Regions from separate parts of the Paenarthrobacter sp. YAF11_1 genome, predicted to be linked through region 1. Evidence: riboswitches for the same ligand, from Rfam matches in the RefSeq annotation. Region 1 holds a riboswitch; the other holds the start of a gene.
What was found. A riboswitch is a leader RNA that binds a small molecule or an ion and turns the genes downstream of it on or off. The one in region 1 is predicted to bind S-adenosylmethionine.

Region 1 (7,583 bases):
TCACGACGCCGGGCCCGCAATTCCTCGGCCTCGGCAGCAGAACCAACCACGGTGGGCTTCAGGACAAAAAGTACCTTGACGTCGTCGGGGTTCCTGCCGGCTTTGGCGGCCTCCGCGCGAATCGAGTCACGGTAGGACTTCATGCCTTCAACACCACGGGCCAACGCAATGGCCACATCGGCATGACCACCCGCGAACGCCTTGCCCCGGGGAGACGCGCCAGCCTGGACCAGTACGGGTTCCTCCGGCAGCGGCGCCGTATTCAGTGGACCGCGGACCTTGAAAAAGTCGCCGTCGTGGTTGATCGGGTGGACCTTGGTGTGGTCGGCAAACACCCCAGCGGAGACGTCCTCAAGGACAGCGCCCGGTTCCCAGCTCCGCCAGAGCCGCCTGACGACGTCGACGAATTCCTCCGCTCTTTCATACCTAAGGTCGTGTTCAATCTGCTGGTCCAACCCGTAGTTCTGGGCGGCGAGGTCACTGCCGGACGTGACCACGTTCCAGCCCAGCTGGCCCGCAGAGAAGTGCTGCAACGTGGCGAGGAGGCGGGCGGCAGTGAAGGGCGGGTAGAACGAGGCACTGACGGTCGGGACGATTCCCAGGTGCTCGGTGGCGGAGAGCAGGTACGGGACCAGCGCCAGCGGATCGTGTTTCGGGGCAAAGGAGGCGTGAGCCAGGGACACCTCCGCAGATCCGCCATACGTGTCCGGCACGGTGAGGGAATCCTCGATGATGAAGAGGTCCAACCCGGATTGTTCGAACGCCCGGACAGCGTCCTGGTACAGGGCGGGTTTCTTCCAGTCGTAGCCCAGGCCGTAACCGGGCGTCCCCCACCCCTGGACACCGAATCCGTGGCCCACAAACCATCCAAAGTGCAGCATGGGCTTGAGTGTAGAACTGCTCTGTCCGTTCACCGCGACCTGATTTCATGCGAAGTTACAGGGGGACGTACTGGGTCAATTATGCTCCCGGGGCGTCATATTTGAACGCGGCTGGAGACGGCCCGGATTTTCCACATAAGGCGTATGTCGTGTTCCGCAAACAGCAGGCGTCGGGAATGATCGCTGTATGAGTGCAGCAACCACCCGCCCCTCCGCCAAGGACCGGCTGTCCAGCGTCTGGGCCCTCAAGGGTTACAAGCGGGAATGGCTGCGGCACGATCTGATTGCGGGCGCTGCACTGTTTGCTCTGCTGGTGCCCGCCGGGATGGCCTACGCGCAGGCGGCAGGGCTTCCCCCGGTCACCGGGCTCTACGCGACAGTGGTCCCGCTGCTGGTTTATGCGGTGGTGGGACCTTCCCGCATTCTGGTCCTGGGACCCGATTCTGCCCTTGCTCCCATGATTGCCGCGGCCATTGTGCCGCTGGCAGCGGGAAGCAGCGAAAAATCCGTGGCGCTGGCCGGCTTGCTGGCCGTGTTGATCGGGGCGCTCATGCTTGCGGGCTCGGCACTGAAACTGGGAGCCATCACGGGCTTGCTGTCCAAACCCATCCGGCTCGGGTACCTCAACGGAATCGCGCTGTTGGTGGCCCTTTCGCAACTCCCGGCGTTTCTGGGGATTGAGGCCGACGGCGACATCTGGCAAAAGCTCGCGAAGGTCACCACCGGGTTACTGGGCGGCGAGGTCAACATCACCGCGCTGCTGTTGGGAGTCGGGTCGCTGGCTCTCATCTGGATCCCCCGGCTCCTGAAATGGAAGGTACCCGGCGTTCTGCTGGCGGTGGTTGGCTCGTGCGTTGCGACGGCGGTCTTCGGGCTCAACGGCGACGTCAAAGTCACCGGGGTCCTGCCGCAGGGCCTGCCCATGCCCGCACTCGGGGGCATCGGCTGGGCCGACGCCCTGACGCTGCTCCCTGCCGCCGCAGGCATTGCACTCATGGCTTTCGCTGACACAGGGGTGTTGTCACAGACATTGGCAGCCAAGGAAGGGAAGAAGGTCTCCGGAAACAGGGAGATGGCTGCGCTTGGTGCAGCCAATGCTGCTACAGGCCTCCTGGGCGGGTTCCCCATCTCCGGCAGTACCTCCAGGACCCCGGTGGCCGTGGATGCCGGCGCGAAATCCCAGATGACAGGGGTGGTGGGCTCCGTGTTGGTGCTGGCGTTCATGCTGCTGGCACCGGGCGTGACCGAGTACCTGCCATCGGCAACCTTGGCCGCCGTCGTCATCGCCGCAGCCATTGCCCTCGCGGATCCAGCGGGCGTCCGGCGGCTCCTGCGCCTGAGCCGCAGCGAGTCCGTGGTGATGCTGGCCGCGTTCGTGGGAGTGCTGACGGTGGGTGTCCTCCAGGGAATCGTGGTGGCCATCGCCTTGGCGCTCCTGGATTTTGTCCGCAGGGCATGGGATCCGTACCGAACCGAACTCGGCGCCGAGGAAGGCGTCCCCGGGTATCACGACCTTGAACGGCACCCCGAAGGCGAGCGAATTCCCGGGCTCTTGATCCTCCGGTTCGATGCACCCCTGTTCTTCGGCAACGGACAGGTCCTGGCCAGCTTTGTCAGGGAGCAACTCGACGAGGCCCCGGACGAGTCCGCGGAGCCCATTACCCACGTCATCCTTGCTGCAGAACCCATCACGGGGATCGACACCACCGCCTTGGATGACCTGGTAACCCTGGACGAATGGCTGGCCAGAAAAGGAGTGGACCTGGTGTTTGCCGAGCTCAAAGGACCTGTGAAGGACAAGTTGATCCGCCTTGGTACGGCGGCCCGATTTACGCCGGACCACTTCTACCCCACTGTCGGCGCGGCAGTGCGGGCGCTTAAGGACCGGCAGTGAAGCAGCCGCCGATTACGCAACATGACGACGGTGCAGCCACCCGCAAGTGCAGCCCGACGCCCGTGGATGTTACGTTTTTCTTGAGTAATGAGTACCAGCGCAAAGCCCTGACTTGCTGGTCGGCAACCCTCTCTCCGGCGGGGTGCCTCAGGTGACTACTCGGCGTATCGACAACTCGAACTGCAAGCGTGACTGAGGAGCACCAGCAATGCCTGAACCCACTGAAGAAAAACTCTCTTACCGCCTGATTACAGGCCCGGATAATCGCGATTTCTGCGAGCGTATCCACAACTCCCTCGCCGAAGGCTATGTGCTCCATGGCAGCCCGGCAGCTACCTTCAACGGCACGGAAGTCATCGTGGCCCAGGCAATTGTGCTGCCTGCGGCGATTGCCAATGCTGACGCCGCCGTCGCCAACGCAGTGGACCAGCTCGAGAACTACGACGATGAAGAAGCATTCGAGGGCCACGCATGAGCTACGCAGGTGACCTGACCCCGCAGGATGCGTGGGCCAAGCTTGAAGAAGGCGCCATCCTGGTGGATGTGCGCACCGAGGGCGAGTGGGCCCACATCGGCATCCCGGACACCAAAGCCACTGAGAACGATCCCCTGTTCATCCAGTGGAACCTCGCCGGCGGTATCCCGAACTCCCGCTTCATAGAGGACCTGCAGCAGCAGGCACCCGAGGACGATGCCGTGGAGCTCGTCTTCATCTGCCGCTCCGGGCAGCGCTCCATCTCCGCCGCCATTGCCGCAACGCAGGCCGGCTTCACGGCCTACAACGTCCTTGAGGGCTTCGAAGGGGAACCGGACCGCTACGGTGAGCGCACCGTGAACGGCTGGAAGAACCGTGGCCTGCCGACGAATCTGGGGACCGAGTAAGTGACTTTCAATCCCGACGCCGCCGGCTGGAGCCCTGACACCCAGGCCGTTCGCGGTGGCCTTGACCGCACCAATTTCCAGGAAACATCCGAGCCCGTTTTCCTGAACTCCGGCTTTGTCTACGAATCGGCCGCTGCTGCCGAACGTGCCTTCACCGGCGAGGACGAACGCTTCGTTTACTCCCGCTACGGCAACCCCTCCGTCGCCACATTCCAGGAGCGGCTGAGGCTGCTCGAAGGCACTGAGGCGTGCTTTGCCACGGCGTCCGGCATGTCCGCGGTTTTCACTGCCCTGGGTGCCCTGCTGGCTGCAGGCGACCGTGTGGTTGCCGCCCGCTCGCTGTTCGGCTCCTGCTTCGTGATCCTCAACGAGATCCTGCCCCGCTGGGGCGTGGAGACTGTGTTCGTTGACGGCCCGGATCTGGATCAATGGCGTGAAGCCCTCTCGGAACCGACCACTGCCGTGTTCTTCGAGTCGCCGTCCAATCCCATGCAGGAAATCGTCGACATCGCCGCCGTCAGCGAACTGGCGCATGCCGCCGGGGCGACCGTCGTGGTAGACAATGTCTTCGCCACTCCCCTGCTGCAGCGTTGCGGTGAGCTGGGCGCGGACGTGATCGTGTACTCCGGCACCAAGCACATTGATGGCCAAGGTCGTGTCCTTGGCGGTGCGATCCTGGGCACCAAAGAGTTCATCGATGGTCCCGTCAAGCAGCTCATGCGCCACACCGGTCCCTCTCTTTCCGCGTTCAATGCCTGGGTGCTGACCAAGGGTTTGGAGACCATCGGACTGCGGGTAAACCACAGCTCGGCATCCGCTTTGAAGATCGCAGCGTGGCTCGAGCAGCAACCTGCCATCAGCTGGGTCAAGTACCCGCTGCTCAAGTCCCACCCGCAGTACGAGCTTGCCGCAAAGCAGATGAAGGCCGGCGGCACCGTGCTGACGTTCGAGCTGTCTCCTTCGACCGGGCGCTCAGCCAAAGAGGCTGCGTTCGCCCTGCTCGATGGCCTCCGCGTCATTGACATCTCCAACAACCTGGGCGATTCCAAGTCGCTCATCACCCACCCCGCCACCACCACCCACCGGGCCATGGGACCGGAGGGCCGGGCGGCGATCGGGCTTTCCGACGGAGTAGTCCGACTCTCTGTGGGACTGGAAGACGTGGACGACCTCGTCCTGGATCTGGAGAAGGCCCTCAAACAGGTCTAGCCTTGTTGCCATGAGCGGGAACCATCCCTATCGCCGTGCCGGAGCGGTCATCGTTGCCGGCACGGCGGTGTGGTTCGTGGGAATCTCGCCGGTCTCGCGCGTCTACATGACACCGGACGATGCCGAACGCCTGCGCATGCTGACCTCCGGACGGCGCGGTTGGATCGTGGGCCAGCACCTTACCGCCGTGGGAACCGTGGCCGTGCCGGTGGGATTCGCCGCGTTTGCCCGTGCCGTTCCGGGCAAGAACGCCGTTCCGGGCCAGAACGCCGTTCCGGGCCACAACGCACCACGTGGGAATGCGAAGAAGTGGGCTTTCGCTGCCGCCGCCGCATTGCTCGCCGGCGCCCCGCTCTTCGTCTCCAGCCTCGCCCGCCGGGCTGCTGACCTTGAGGGTTTTGCCTACCGCCAAGGATCCAGCGCGCCTTTCCTGGCCTATTCCGGGCTGCATGTTGTGGCGTTGGCCGCCTTGGGTGGGAGTCTTCTTTCCATGCCCACAAAACGCTGGATCGGCGTCACAGCTGCGGCCAGCGCACCTGTCTACGGCGCCATTCTGGTAGCGAAAAAGGACATCCCGCCGTTCTGCTTCTATCTTGTGGAAGGTCTCACGGGCGCCTACTTGATGGCCTGGGAAGAGCCGGAACCCAACAAGGCCTAAGGCCTCCTGACCCTGGACAACATGGGCGCGGGCTCCTTGTGCGCGTCGGCAGAGGTTCCGCGAACCGTCACCTTCGCTGCATGCCCGACGACGGCGGCCAGGGCTGCGTTGGTGGGCGGACTGCCCGGCTGGTTCTGGCTGCCTCGCTGCCTGTTGTTGTACCGCACCGCGGCTTCCCGTTGCTCGTGGGCGCCGTTCCCCCGCTCCAGCAGATCTGAGATCCCCGCTTTGACCAGCTCCAATTCGCCTTGGTCATCCAGCACTGGGCTCACGTAATCCACCAACGCCCAGACCACGCCCGCTGCCGGCTGGGGACGGAAATCACCGAAGTCCAGGAGATCTCCACGCAACCCCGCATTGCTGGCCTGCCAACTCGCCATCCGCAGGAGTGCCGTTGGCACCGCGGTGGGCTCAACGCCGTCGAGCATTTCCAAGGAAGCCGTCTCAACCAAAGCCCGCACCAGCACCGCAATCAACGCGGCGTCCTCGGCGCGGAGGCAGACGTCGGCCACACGGACCTCCACAGTGGGGTGGTTCCGGGAGATGCGGGCATCGAAGTAGATCATGCCCTCATCCAGGATCACGCCCGTTTCCAACAGCCGCTTCACGATGCGTCGGTAGGCAGTGAGTGATCCGAACACGGCCGACGGTCCAGAGGTGGGCCAGCGGTTCCATGCCTGCGTGCGATAGCTGTCGAAACCGGTAGGAAGGCCGCGCCAGTAGGGTGAGTTGGCGGTGAGTGCCGTGAGCACGGCGAGTTTGTCCCGGATGTGGTCCAGCACCACCACACCTTCCTCGGGGGACTCAACAGAGGTGTGCACATGGAATCCGCACGTCAGTTGTTCCGTGGCGATGATGCCGAAGCGGTCCAGCATCTCGGCATAACGGGGATCCGGGGTGGTGTGGGTGTTCGAATCCAGCGGGGAGGTGGCGATCGCGGCAACCCGTGCGCCGTGCTGGCCGGCCGCTTCATTGGCCATGGCCCGGCCGCGGCGGATCTGATGCAAAAGCTCACCGTAGCCGTGGCAGGGGCGGGTCTGGGTTTCGATCTGCTCCAGCTTGAGTTCGTGGCTGAGGCTCGTTGCGGATGCCGGCTGGTTGTGGCCCGCGAGCAGCGCATCCGCGAGGGCAAGAGGCTCTCCCGTCACAGGATGGACGATGAGCAGCTCTTCCTCAACCCCGAAAGTCCGCATGCTCCATTCTGCGTCAGGAGGCCGGTAGAGGACAGGGCCGAAGGCGAAGCGAAGGACCGCCCCCGTTTCCGCCATTCGCACCAGAGCGTGCTGGCGCGGATGGCGGAAACGGGCGCGCTAACGATCCGCTGCCGGCGTACGCGTGGAGCCTAGTCCTGGAAGTACTCGATCTTGGCGCCGATGGTGTTCAACCGCTCGGCCAGGTCCTCGTAGCCGCGCTCGATCACGTAGATGTTGCGGAGCTCGGACGTGCCCCGGGCAGCGAGCATCGCCAGAAGCAGGCAGGCGGCGGGTCGCAAGGCCGGCGGGCAGCCGATTTCCGCAGCACGCCACTTGGTGGGTCCGTTGACGTAGATCCGGTGCGGATCCAGCAGCTGCACCTGTGCGCCCAGCTTGTTGAGTTCCGTCAAGTAGATGGCACGGTTCTCGTAGACCCAGTCGTGAATCATGGTCTGGCCTTCAGCGTTGCCCGCGATCACAGCGAAGAACGGCAGGTTGTCGATGTTCAGGCCCGGGAACGGCATGGGGTGGATCTTGTCCTGCGGTGCGCGGAGCTCGGAGGGCTTGGTGGTAACGTCCACCAGACGGGTCCGGCCATTGCGTGCCATGTATTCGCCGGAGATTTCAAGGTTCTGGCCCATCTGTTCCAACGTGGCGAGCTCGATTTCCATGAACTCGATGGGGACCCGGCGGATGGTGACCTCGGAGTTGGTGACGATCCCTGCGGTGATCAGGCTCATGGCCTCGATGGGGTCCTCGGACGGGAAGTACTCGATCTCCACGTCAATGGCGGAACGGCCGGTGATCTTCAGCGTGGTGGTGCCGACGCCCTGGATCTCCACGCCCAGCCCCTGCAAGTAGAAGCA
Region 2 (7,583 bases), on a different contig from region 1:
CGACTTCGGCCAGGACCCGGAACGCTTCCCGGGTTTCAATACCCCTGACCCGAGCTACAACGGCCTGGTGTACGCCCGCGATCTTGGCAAGGACGGTGCGCTCGGCGCCAATCTTTCCTACGTCCTGAAGGCGCGGGTCCAGCTTCTTCGCGACCTCGGCTCCGCTGTGTCCCCGTTCAATGCTTTCCTGATCGCCCAGGGGCTGGAGACGTTGAGCTTGCGCGTCGAACGTCACGTAGCCAACGCCACCAAGGTGGCCGAGTGGCTGGAAGCCCACGACGACGTCGAATCGGTCGCCTATGCCGGCCTGCCGTCCAGCCCGTGGTACGACCGTGGCCGGAAGTACGGTCCACAGGGCACCGGCGCCATTGTTGCCTTCAACATCAAGGGCGGCGTTGAAGCGGGCAAGCGCTTCGTGGACGGACTGGAACTGCACTCGCATGTTGCCAACATCGGCGATGTCCGCTCGCTGGTCATCCACCCGGCGTCCACTACGCACAGCCAGCTGACGGTTGAACAGCAGTTGGTGGCCGGCGTGAACCCCGGCCTGGTGCGTTTGTCCGTGGGGATTGAGCACGTGGATGACATCATCGCCGACCTCGAAGCCGGGTTCCGGGCCGCCAAGGGAGCCTGAACCCAGCCCCGAAAGCAGCGGCCCGACCGCACCTGGCACTGTTCCTGGATGCCACCCGGACCGACGATTATTCGCCGGGTGGCATTCCGGAGTGCTGCTTCCTGAACGAAAACGCCCTAAACCGTCACACTGATGTCACATTCTTCGCCATAACCGCCCTGTATTTCCTAGACTCTTCGTATTAGGTCATGAGTGCCAGCACATAGCCCCGGCTTGCTGGCCGGCAACCCTCCTCCGCGGTGGGGTGCCCCGGGTGAAGACCTGGCCTGTTCGCACGCAAGGCGACGGGCAAGCGCGAGGTTAAGGTGTCAAAGGAATGACCATTACTGCTACAGCCCTTCCAAAATCCGGAGAAGAAGACGGCACCGTCAAGTACGCCGCCATTGGGTCGCTGGACCTTGAAGCCGGCGGATTCCTTCCCGACGTCGTCCTCGCTTATGAGACCTGGGGGCAGCTGAACGCCGATGCCTCCAATGCCGTGCTCATCCAGCATGCCCTCACAGGGAGCACGCACGTTGCCCGGGGAGCCACGGACGAAGAGGGATGGTGGGAGCAGCTGGTAGGCCCCGGTGCCACCATCGACACCAACAGGTTCTTTGTCATCTCCATCAACATCGTGGGCGGCTGCTACGGCAGCACCGGACCGTCCTCGGAGGCGCCGGATGGCCGTCCTTGGGGCTCGCGGTTCCCCTTGGTCACCCTGCGCGACAGCACCGAGGCTGAGGCGCGCCTGGCCGAAGCCCTGGGAATCGAGGCCTGGCACGCAGTGTTGGGCGGGTCGATGGGCGGCGCCCGCGCCTTGGAATGGGCAGCGACTTTCCCGGAGCGGGTGAAACGCTGCGCCGTGATATCCGTGGGTGCCTACAGCACGGCCGAGCAGATCGCCTTTGCACAGGCCCAAACCCTGGCCATTCGTCAGGACCCGAACTTCAACAACGGCGATTACTACGGTGGCACGGCCCCCGAACACGGACTCGCCCTGGCCCGGCGCATCGCCCACATCACCTACCGCTCGGCGCTGGAATTGGATTTCCGCTTTGGCCGGGAAGCCCAGCACCAGGAGACACCACTGGCCGCTGCGGTCCTGGGGGAGCGTGGCCGCTATCAGGTGGAGAGCTACCTGGACCACCAGGGAACAAAGCTCGTCCGACGATTTGATGCCAACAGCTATATCGCCATCACCGAAGCCCTGATGTCCCACGACGTCGCACGCGGCCGTGGATCGCTGGAGGCAGCATTGTCACGCGCCACTGCGGAGTTCTTCGTGGCAGCGGTGGACAGCGACCGCTTGTATTTCCCGGCCCAATCCCGGGAATTGGCGGCAGCCCTGCCGGGTGATGTTCCGGTCCACGTCATTGAGGCGCCGATCGGCCACGACGGGTTCCTGACGGAAATCGGCCAGCTCTCAGCCCAGCTCCAGGACGCGTTTTTCGCCTAAGCGCCACGTTCGTTCAACGGCGTCAGCCGTTCATGATGTCGCCGCGCTGCTTCATGTAATCCTCCATGGCGATCTCCCCGTTGCTGAACTTTGCGTCCAGTTCTGCCAGCTTGCGGGCGCGGTAGCCTTGCGGCTCAGATCCGTTGTTGGCCGGGAAAGGCGTGGGGGATGAAGAGTTCGACGGCGGCCCGGACTGCGGTTCGTCATCCACAGGGCGGATGACGGTGGGCCCGGATGGGTAGCCCGGGTAGCCCTGCGAGGGGTAGTTCTGCCCGGGGTAACCCTGACTCGGGTAACCCTGTCCAGGCTGGTCCTGTCCCCGGTAATCCTGCGCAGGGTAGTTCTGCGGCGGGTAATTCTGCGCCGGATAGCCAGGGCCGGGCAGGTTCTGCTGCGGGGGATAGCCGGGGCCGCGGAAGGTTCCGTTCTGGATCCGGCGCGCGCGGGATCGGTTGTACATGCGGATCCCGAGCGGAATCAGCCACGAGCAGACGATGATCCAGAAGATCAGATTGTTCACAGTGCAGGCCTCCTAGGTCTTATCCCAGCTTAGCCCGGTCGTGCGGCGTGAACTCCGGCGCCTGCAGTGAGCGCTTCAGAGGAGCTTGGCCTCCATGCCCAGGAACTGCCCATAGCGTTCCACTTCGACGTCCAGGGCCATCTGTTCGGGAGGGCTTGTTGGCCGGTTCGTGCGGACATCCAGTTGGCAGGCTCCACCGGAGAATCCATGGCGCCACCATCCGGCCAACCTGCCATCCAGCAGGACCACGTGCATGGGCCCGTTGTCCTCGGGGAAGTAGGGTGCAGTCCCGCCCAAGTAGTGCCGGGACTGCGAATAGCCCATAACGTATTCGTCATAGCACTGGATGAGGTCGACGCGGGGGAGCCCTGCGTCATGAAGACGCGGAGGGCCACCGGCTTTGGTGAGCTCGCCGACATCTTCCGAAGCCAGATAAAACTCCAAGCCGTCCATGATGACCGAAGCCACAGCGCCCGGCGACAGTTCCTCAGCCACCTGGAGCCCCAGCTTTACGTCCTTCATGGTCAGTCCTGACCACACGGCGCAGTCTTTGATGGTGGCGGGTCCGCGGCTGCAGAAGTACCGGAGCGCCAACGTGCCCAGGGCCTCTTCACGGTCCGCCCCGGTCAACGGCGTACGAACGAAACCTGGCACCCGCTCCTCGAAAAGGGCGTATGTCTGCTTCAGGGCGCCACCGGCAGAGCGGATGGGGGAGCCGCTCACCAGGACGCGACTGACCTCGGCGTGCATGAGGTGGTAGATAAATCCCAGGCCTTTGCTGGGTAAGCCGGCCTGTCCCAGGACCTCAGCCAGTTCTTCGCGCGTCTTGTGGGCGCCGTCGGCTACGGCTGAAGCCAGGATCCGGCCACTGAGTGCCGATGTTTCTTCGTCCACCCCTGTTTGGCGGTACATGCCTTTGTTTCCCTGGTGCAGCCGGTCCGCGGAGAGCCCCATCAGCCAGCCGAGGTCGTCCCGGTGCACAAAATGCCACGTGGGCCGCAGGATGTGCGTCCGCAGTATGGTTCCATCGGCAACGGCCTGTTCCACCTCGGAGGAAGTGGAGGCGGATGTCCTTTGTGCAAGGGTCCATCGCGCATAGGGAAATTCCTGGGACTGGACTGCCAGCAGGTTGCGGACCACGTCTCCGGCGGTCCCGGAGGAAGGGGCCCGCAGTTGCTGCCTTCGCAGGCGCAGGCGCCGGACATTCTCCGCGAAGGGGGACGCGTTATCCGTCACGGCTGCCCCCAAGGAACCCTGCTGGCACCATCACCTGAACATCGCCCTAGCGCCGCGGAAGCAAGGTGCCGCTCGGGCCGAAGACTGGGCCCGGCGTCGGACGCTTGGGGGTGATGCCGTCACCGGATGACTGGTGCCGGAGCCGTCGGATGACCCACGGGACAAAGTATTCGCGTGCCCAGACAAGGTCCGAGGAGCGGGCCTCGCGCCACGTCCGCGGCGGCAGCGGCTTGGGCATCAAGGGTTCAAGGGTGTGCTGGATGTTCAGGGAGTCCAGGACCATCATGGCGATGGTGTGGTGTCCCAAGGGTGAGAAGTGCAGGCGGTCAACATCCCACATTTGGTGATCTGCCAGCTGCCGCAATGACCACATGTCCGCTATCACGGCGTCATGGCGGGCAGCCACAGTCCTGAGGTTCTCGTTGTAGATGGCCACTTTCCCACGGATGCGTCCCAGCACCGACGTGGCGGTGTCCGGGCCGTTGAACAGCACCACTGTGGCTCCACCCGAGCTCAGCTCTCCCACTGCGGTATCGAGTTTCTCGGCCAGCAGATCGGGGTCGCCGCCGGGCCGGATGAGGTCGTTGCCGCCGGCCGAGATGGACACGAGGTCAGGCTGCAGTTCCAAGCACTGGCCTACTTGTTCATCGATGATCTGCTGCAACAACCTGCCACGGATGGCAAGGTTGGCATAGGCAAAGTCAGACTGGCCGCGGCCCAACTCCTCGGCCACCCGATCTGCCCAACCACGGTGACCGCCGGGGTTCTGGGGCTCGGGGTCGCCGATGCCCTCAGTGAAGGAATCACCCAGTGCCACATAACGGGTCCACGGGTGTCTTTGCACAGGATCGCCGGGTTTCAACAACTGATTGTTCTCACTCACGCTCATATCCTGCCCCCTCGCGGCGAACCTACGCCACCGTAGGTTGTTACTTGTGGGTAACTGCAACAATGGAACCATGACTGAAGCCCCCGTATTCCCCGCGCCCGTTGTCCTGTGGTCCCATGACGAAGCCGAGCGTGCCGGCAAGCCGCTCCTGGTCCTGCTGCATGGGTATGGGTCCAATGAGGACGACCTCTTCAGCCTGGCCGGGTTGTTGCCTGACGGATTTGTGGTGGCGGCCCTTCGCGCGCCGATGCCCATGGGGCCCGGCTTCACATGGTTCCCGCTCACGGCATCGATCGACTACTCCTTGGACGCCGTGAAACTCGCGGCCGAGTACGCCCTTGAGTGGCTGGATACGGTCAAGGCCAACCACTCCTCGGTCACCTTGCTTGGCTTCTCCATGGGCATGGCCATGGCGACCACCATGCTCCGCTACCGTCCCGCAGACTTTGCTGCCGTCGTCGGGCTTTCAGGCTTTGTGATCGACGCCGGTGCTGACGCCGCCTTCCGGGACCACGAACTGGACGGGTCCGTGCCCCTGTTCTGGGGCCGGGACCAGCAGGATCCCGTGATCACCCAGGACAAGATCGACTACACCATGGGGTGGGTGCGCAAGCACGTTGACCTGACCAAGGTGCTTTACACAGGAATGTGGCATGGCATCAACCAGCAGGAGATCGGCCACGTGGGCGAGTTCCTGACCCACAAAGTCCTGACTGACTGACTGACTGACTGAAAAACCCGGGGCGTCAGGCGGCGGCGATCCGGACCGTCCGGCCGTTGACCGTCACGGTGTCGCCTACATGGAGCTGGCGGCCGCGGCGGTCGTCGATCTCACCGTTGACCTTGACCAAGCCGCTTTTGATGAGCTCCGTAGCCTCCACACCGTCCTCCACGAGGTTGGCAAGCTTCAGCAGTTGGCCAAGGCGGATCATGTCGTCGCGGATGGGGATTTCTTCAATTTCCGGAGTGCTCATACAGCAATGATGCCTGAAGTAGTGTGGTGACAGTGCCGCAGCCTTCTCCCCGTCCCACCCTTCCGCTCGCCATTGGCCTCCCTATTGCCGTAGCAACAGGCTTGGTCATCCCGCTTCAAGCGAGGATCAACGGGGCCCTTGGCGCGAAATTGGACGACGGCATCGCCGCATCAGTGGTGAGCTTCACCACAGGGCTCCTGCTCATCAGTGCGATCTCCCTTGCCACGCCACGGGGAAGGGCGGGCCTGCAGCGCATCATCCCCGCTGTCCGGAACCGCAGCTTCCCCCGCTTTTACGTCATGGCCGGTGCCATCGGCGCGTTGTTCGTCTTTGCCCAGTCGTTCACGGTCGCCCTGCTGGGTGTTGCGTTGTTCACAGTCGCGGCTGTCACCGGTCAAACGCTGAGTGGGTTGCTCGTGGACCGAATGGGCATCGGCCCCGGAGGCAAGCGCGCCATCACGGGAGTGCGCGTGATCGGCAGTGTCCTGACAGTGGCTGCGGTGGCCTGGGCCGTTTCGCCGCGGTTCGGCGGGGACGCGGACATAGCCTCGCTGGTCCTTCCGGTCCTCCTGCCACTCGCGGCCGGGTTCTTCATGAGCTTCCAGCAGGCCATGAACGGAACCGCCACAGTTCATTACGGAACGCCCATTGCCGCCACCCTGGTCAATTTCATCGCCGGTTCAGCCATTCTGTGGATCGCGTGGCTCATCAAGCTTGCCGTCGCCGGACCCGGTAATCCGCTGCCTGCCGAGTGGTGGTACTACCTTGGCGGTCCCATGGGCTGCCTCTTCATCGGCCTGGCGGCCCTCCTGGTCAGGAGCCTCGGCGTGCTGATCACCGGTTTGGGCATGATCGCCGGGCAACTGGTGGGCTCGTTGGTGCTCGACGTCGTGATCCCCAGTCCCGGTGCGGTGGTCGCCTTGCCCACGGTGCTGGGTACGGTCCTGACGCTGGCCGCGATCATTGTGGCAACGCTGCCGTGGCCCAAAGGCGCCTTTGCACGGAGAGGCCCGGCCAAAGGCCGGTAGGGTAGGAGTCGCAGGACTTTCAGGTATCTTCGGGTACTTGCAGCAAACTTTCCCCCAACACCCCGCCGGACAACCTCGTCCGGAATCCGGGGCAGACCACCGCGGACCGCACCCAGCGGCCCTGTAGAACAAATGGAGTTACCCATGGCAGCAAAATCCGTCCTTGACCAGGTCATTTCCCTCTCCAAGCGGAGGGGCTTTGTCTTCCAGGCCGGTGAAATCTATGGTGGCTCCCGATCTGCGTGGGACTACGGCCCCCTTGGTGCTGAACTGAAGGAAAACATCAAGCGCCAGTGGTGGCAGAGCATGGTCCGTGGCCGTGAGGACGTTGTAGGCCTGGACTCCTCCGTGATCCTTCCCCGGCAGGTATGGGAAGCATCCGGCCACGTGGACGTTTTCTCCGACCCCCTGGTTGAGTGCCTCTCCTGCCACAAGCGCTACCGCGCCGACCACCTCGAAGAAGAGTATGAGGAAAAGAAGGGCCGCCCGGCAGAAAACGGCCTGAAGGACATCGCGTGCGCCAACTGTGGCACCCGTGGCGAGTGGACCGAGCCGCAGGAATTCTCCGGCCTCTTGAAGACCTTCCTCGGCCCGGTGGCCAGCGACGAAGGCATGCACTACCTGCGTCCGGAGACCGCCCAGGGCATCTTCGTGAACTTCAACAACGTGCTCACCACGTCCCGCAAGAAGCCGCCGTTCGGCATTGGCCAGATCGGCAAGTCCTTCCGTAACGAAATCACGCCGGGCAACTTCATTTTCCGTACCCGCGAATTCGAGCAGATGGAGATGGAATTCTTCGTCGAGCCCGGTACGGACGAAGAGTGGCACCAGTACTGGATGAAGGAACGCATGTCCTGGTACACG

Region 2: linked by a shared signal. The riboswitch ahead of metX (homoserine O-acetyltransferase MetX) and the one ahead of AB4Y77_RS07995 (DUF1737 domain-containing protein) in region 1 are both predicted to bind S-adenosylmethionine.

Annotation. Positions count from the first base shown of each region.
Region 1 is NZ_JBFRDF010000004.1:95,648-103,230, reverse strand. Features, by position in the region: gene AB4Y77_RS08005 (NtaA/DmoA family FMN-dependent monooxygenase) at 1-914, opposite strand, end outside; gene AB4Y77_RS08000 (SulP family inorganic anion transporter) at 1,069-2,775, shown strand; SAM riboswitch class IV at 2,859-2,970, shown strand; gene AB4Y77_RS07995 (DUF1737 domain-containing protein) at 2,984-3,250, shown strand; gene AB4Y77_RS07990 (rhodanese-like domain-containing protein) at 3,247-3,657, shown strand; gene AB4Y77_RS07985 (O-succinylhomoserine sulfhydrylase) at 3,658-4,866, shown strand; gene AB4Y77_RS07980 (hypothetical protein) at 4,877-5,524, shown strand; gene AB4Y77_RS07975 (glutamate--cysteine ligase 2) at 5,521-6,717, opposite strand; gene AB4Y77_RS07970 (UDP-N-acetylglucosamine 1-carboxyvinyltransferase) at 6,867-7,583, opposite strand, start outside.
Region 2 is NZ_JBFRDF010000003.1:416,161-423,743, forward strand. Features, by position in the region: gene AB4Y77_RS07295 (bifunctional o-acetylhomoserine/o-acetylserine sulfhydrylase) at 1-634, shown strand, start outside; SAM riboswitch class IV at 819-935, shown strand; gene metX (homoserine O-acetyltransferase MetX) at 951-2,072, shown strand; gene AB4Y77_RS07305 (hypothetical protein) at 2,095-2,592, opposite strand; gene AB4Y77_RS07310 (winged helix DNA-binding domain-containing protein) at 2,668-3,828, opposite strand; gene AB4Y77_RS07315 (SGNH/GDSL hydrolase family protein) at 3,875-4,717, opposite strand; gene AB4Y77_RS07320 (alpha/beta hydrolase) at 4,788-5,438, shown strand; gene AB4Y77_RS07325 (RNA-binding S4 domain-containing protein) at 5,464-5,691, opposite strand; gene AB4Y77_RS07330 (DMT family transporter) at 5,715-6,719, shown strand; gene AB4Y77_RS07335 (glycine--tRNA ligase) at 6,864-7,583, shown strand, end outside.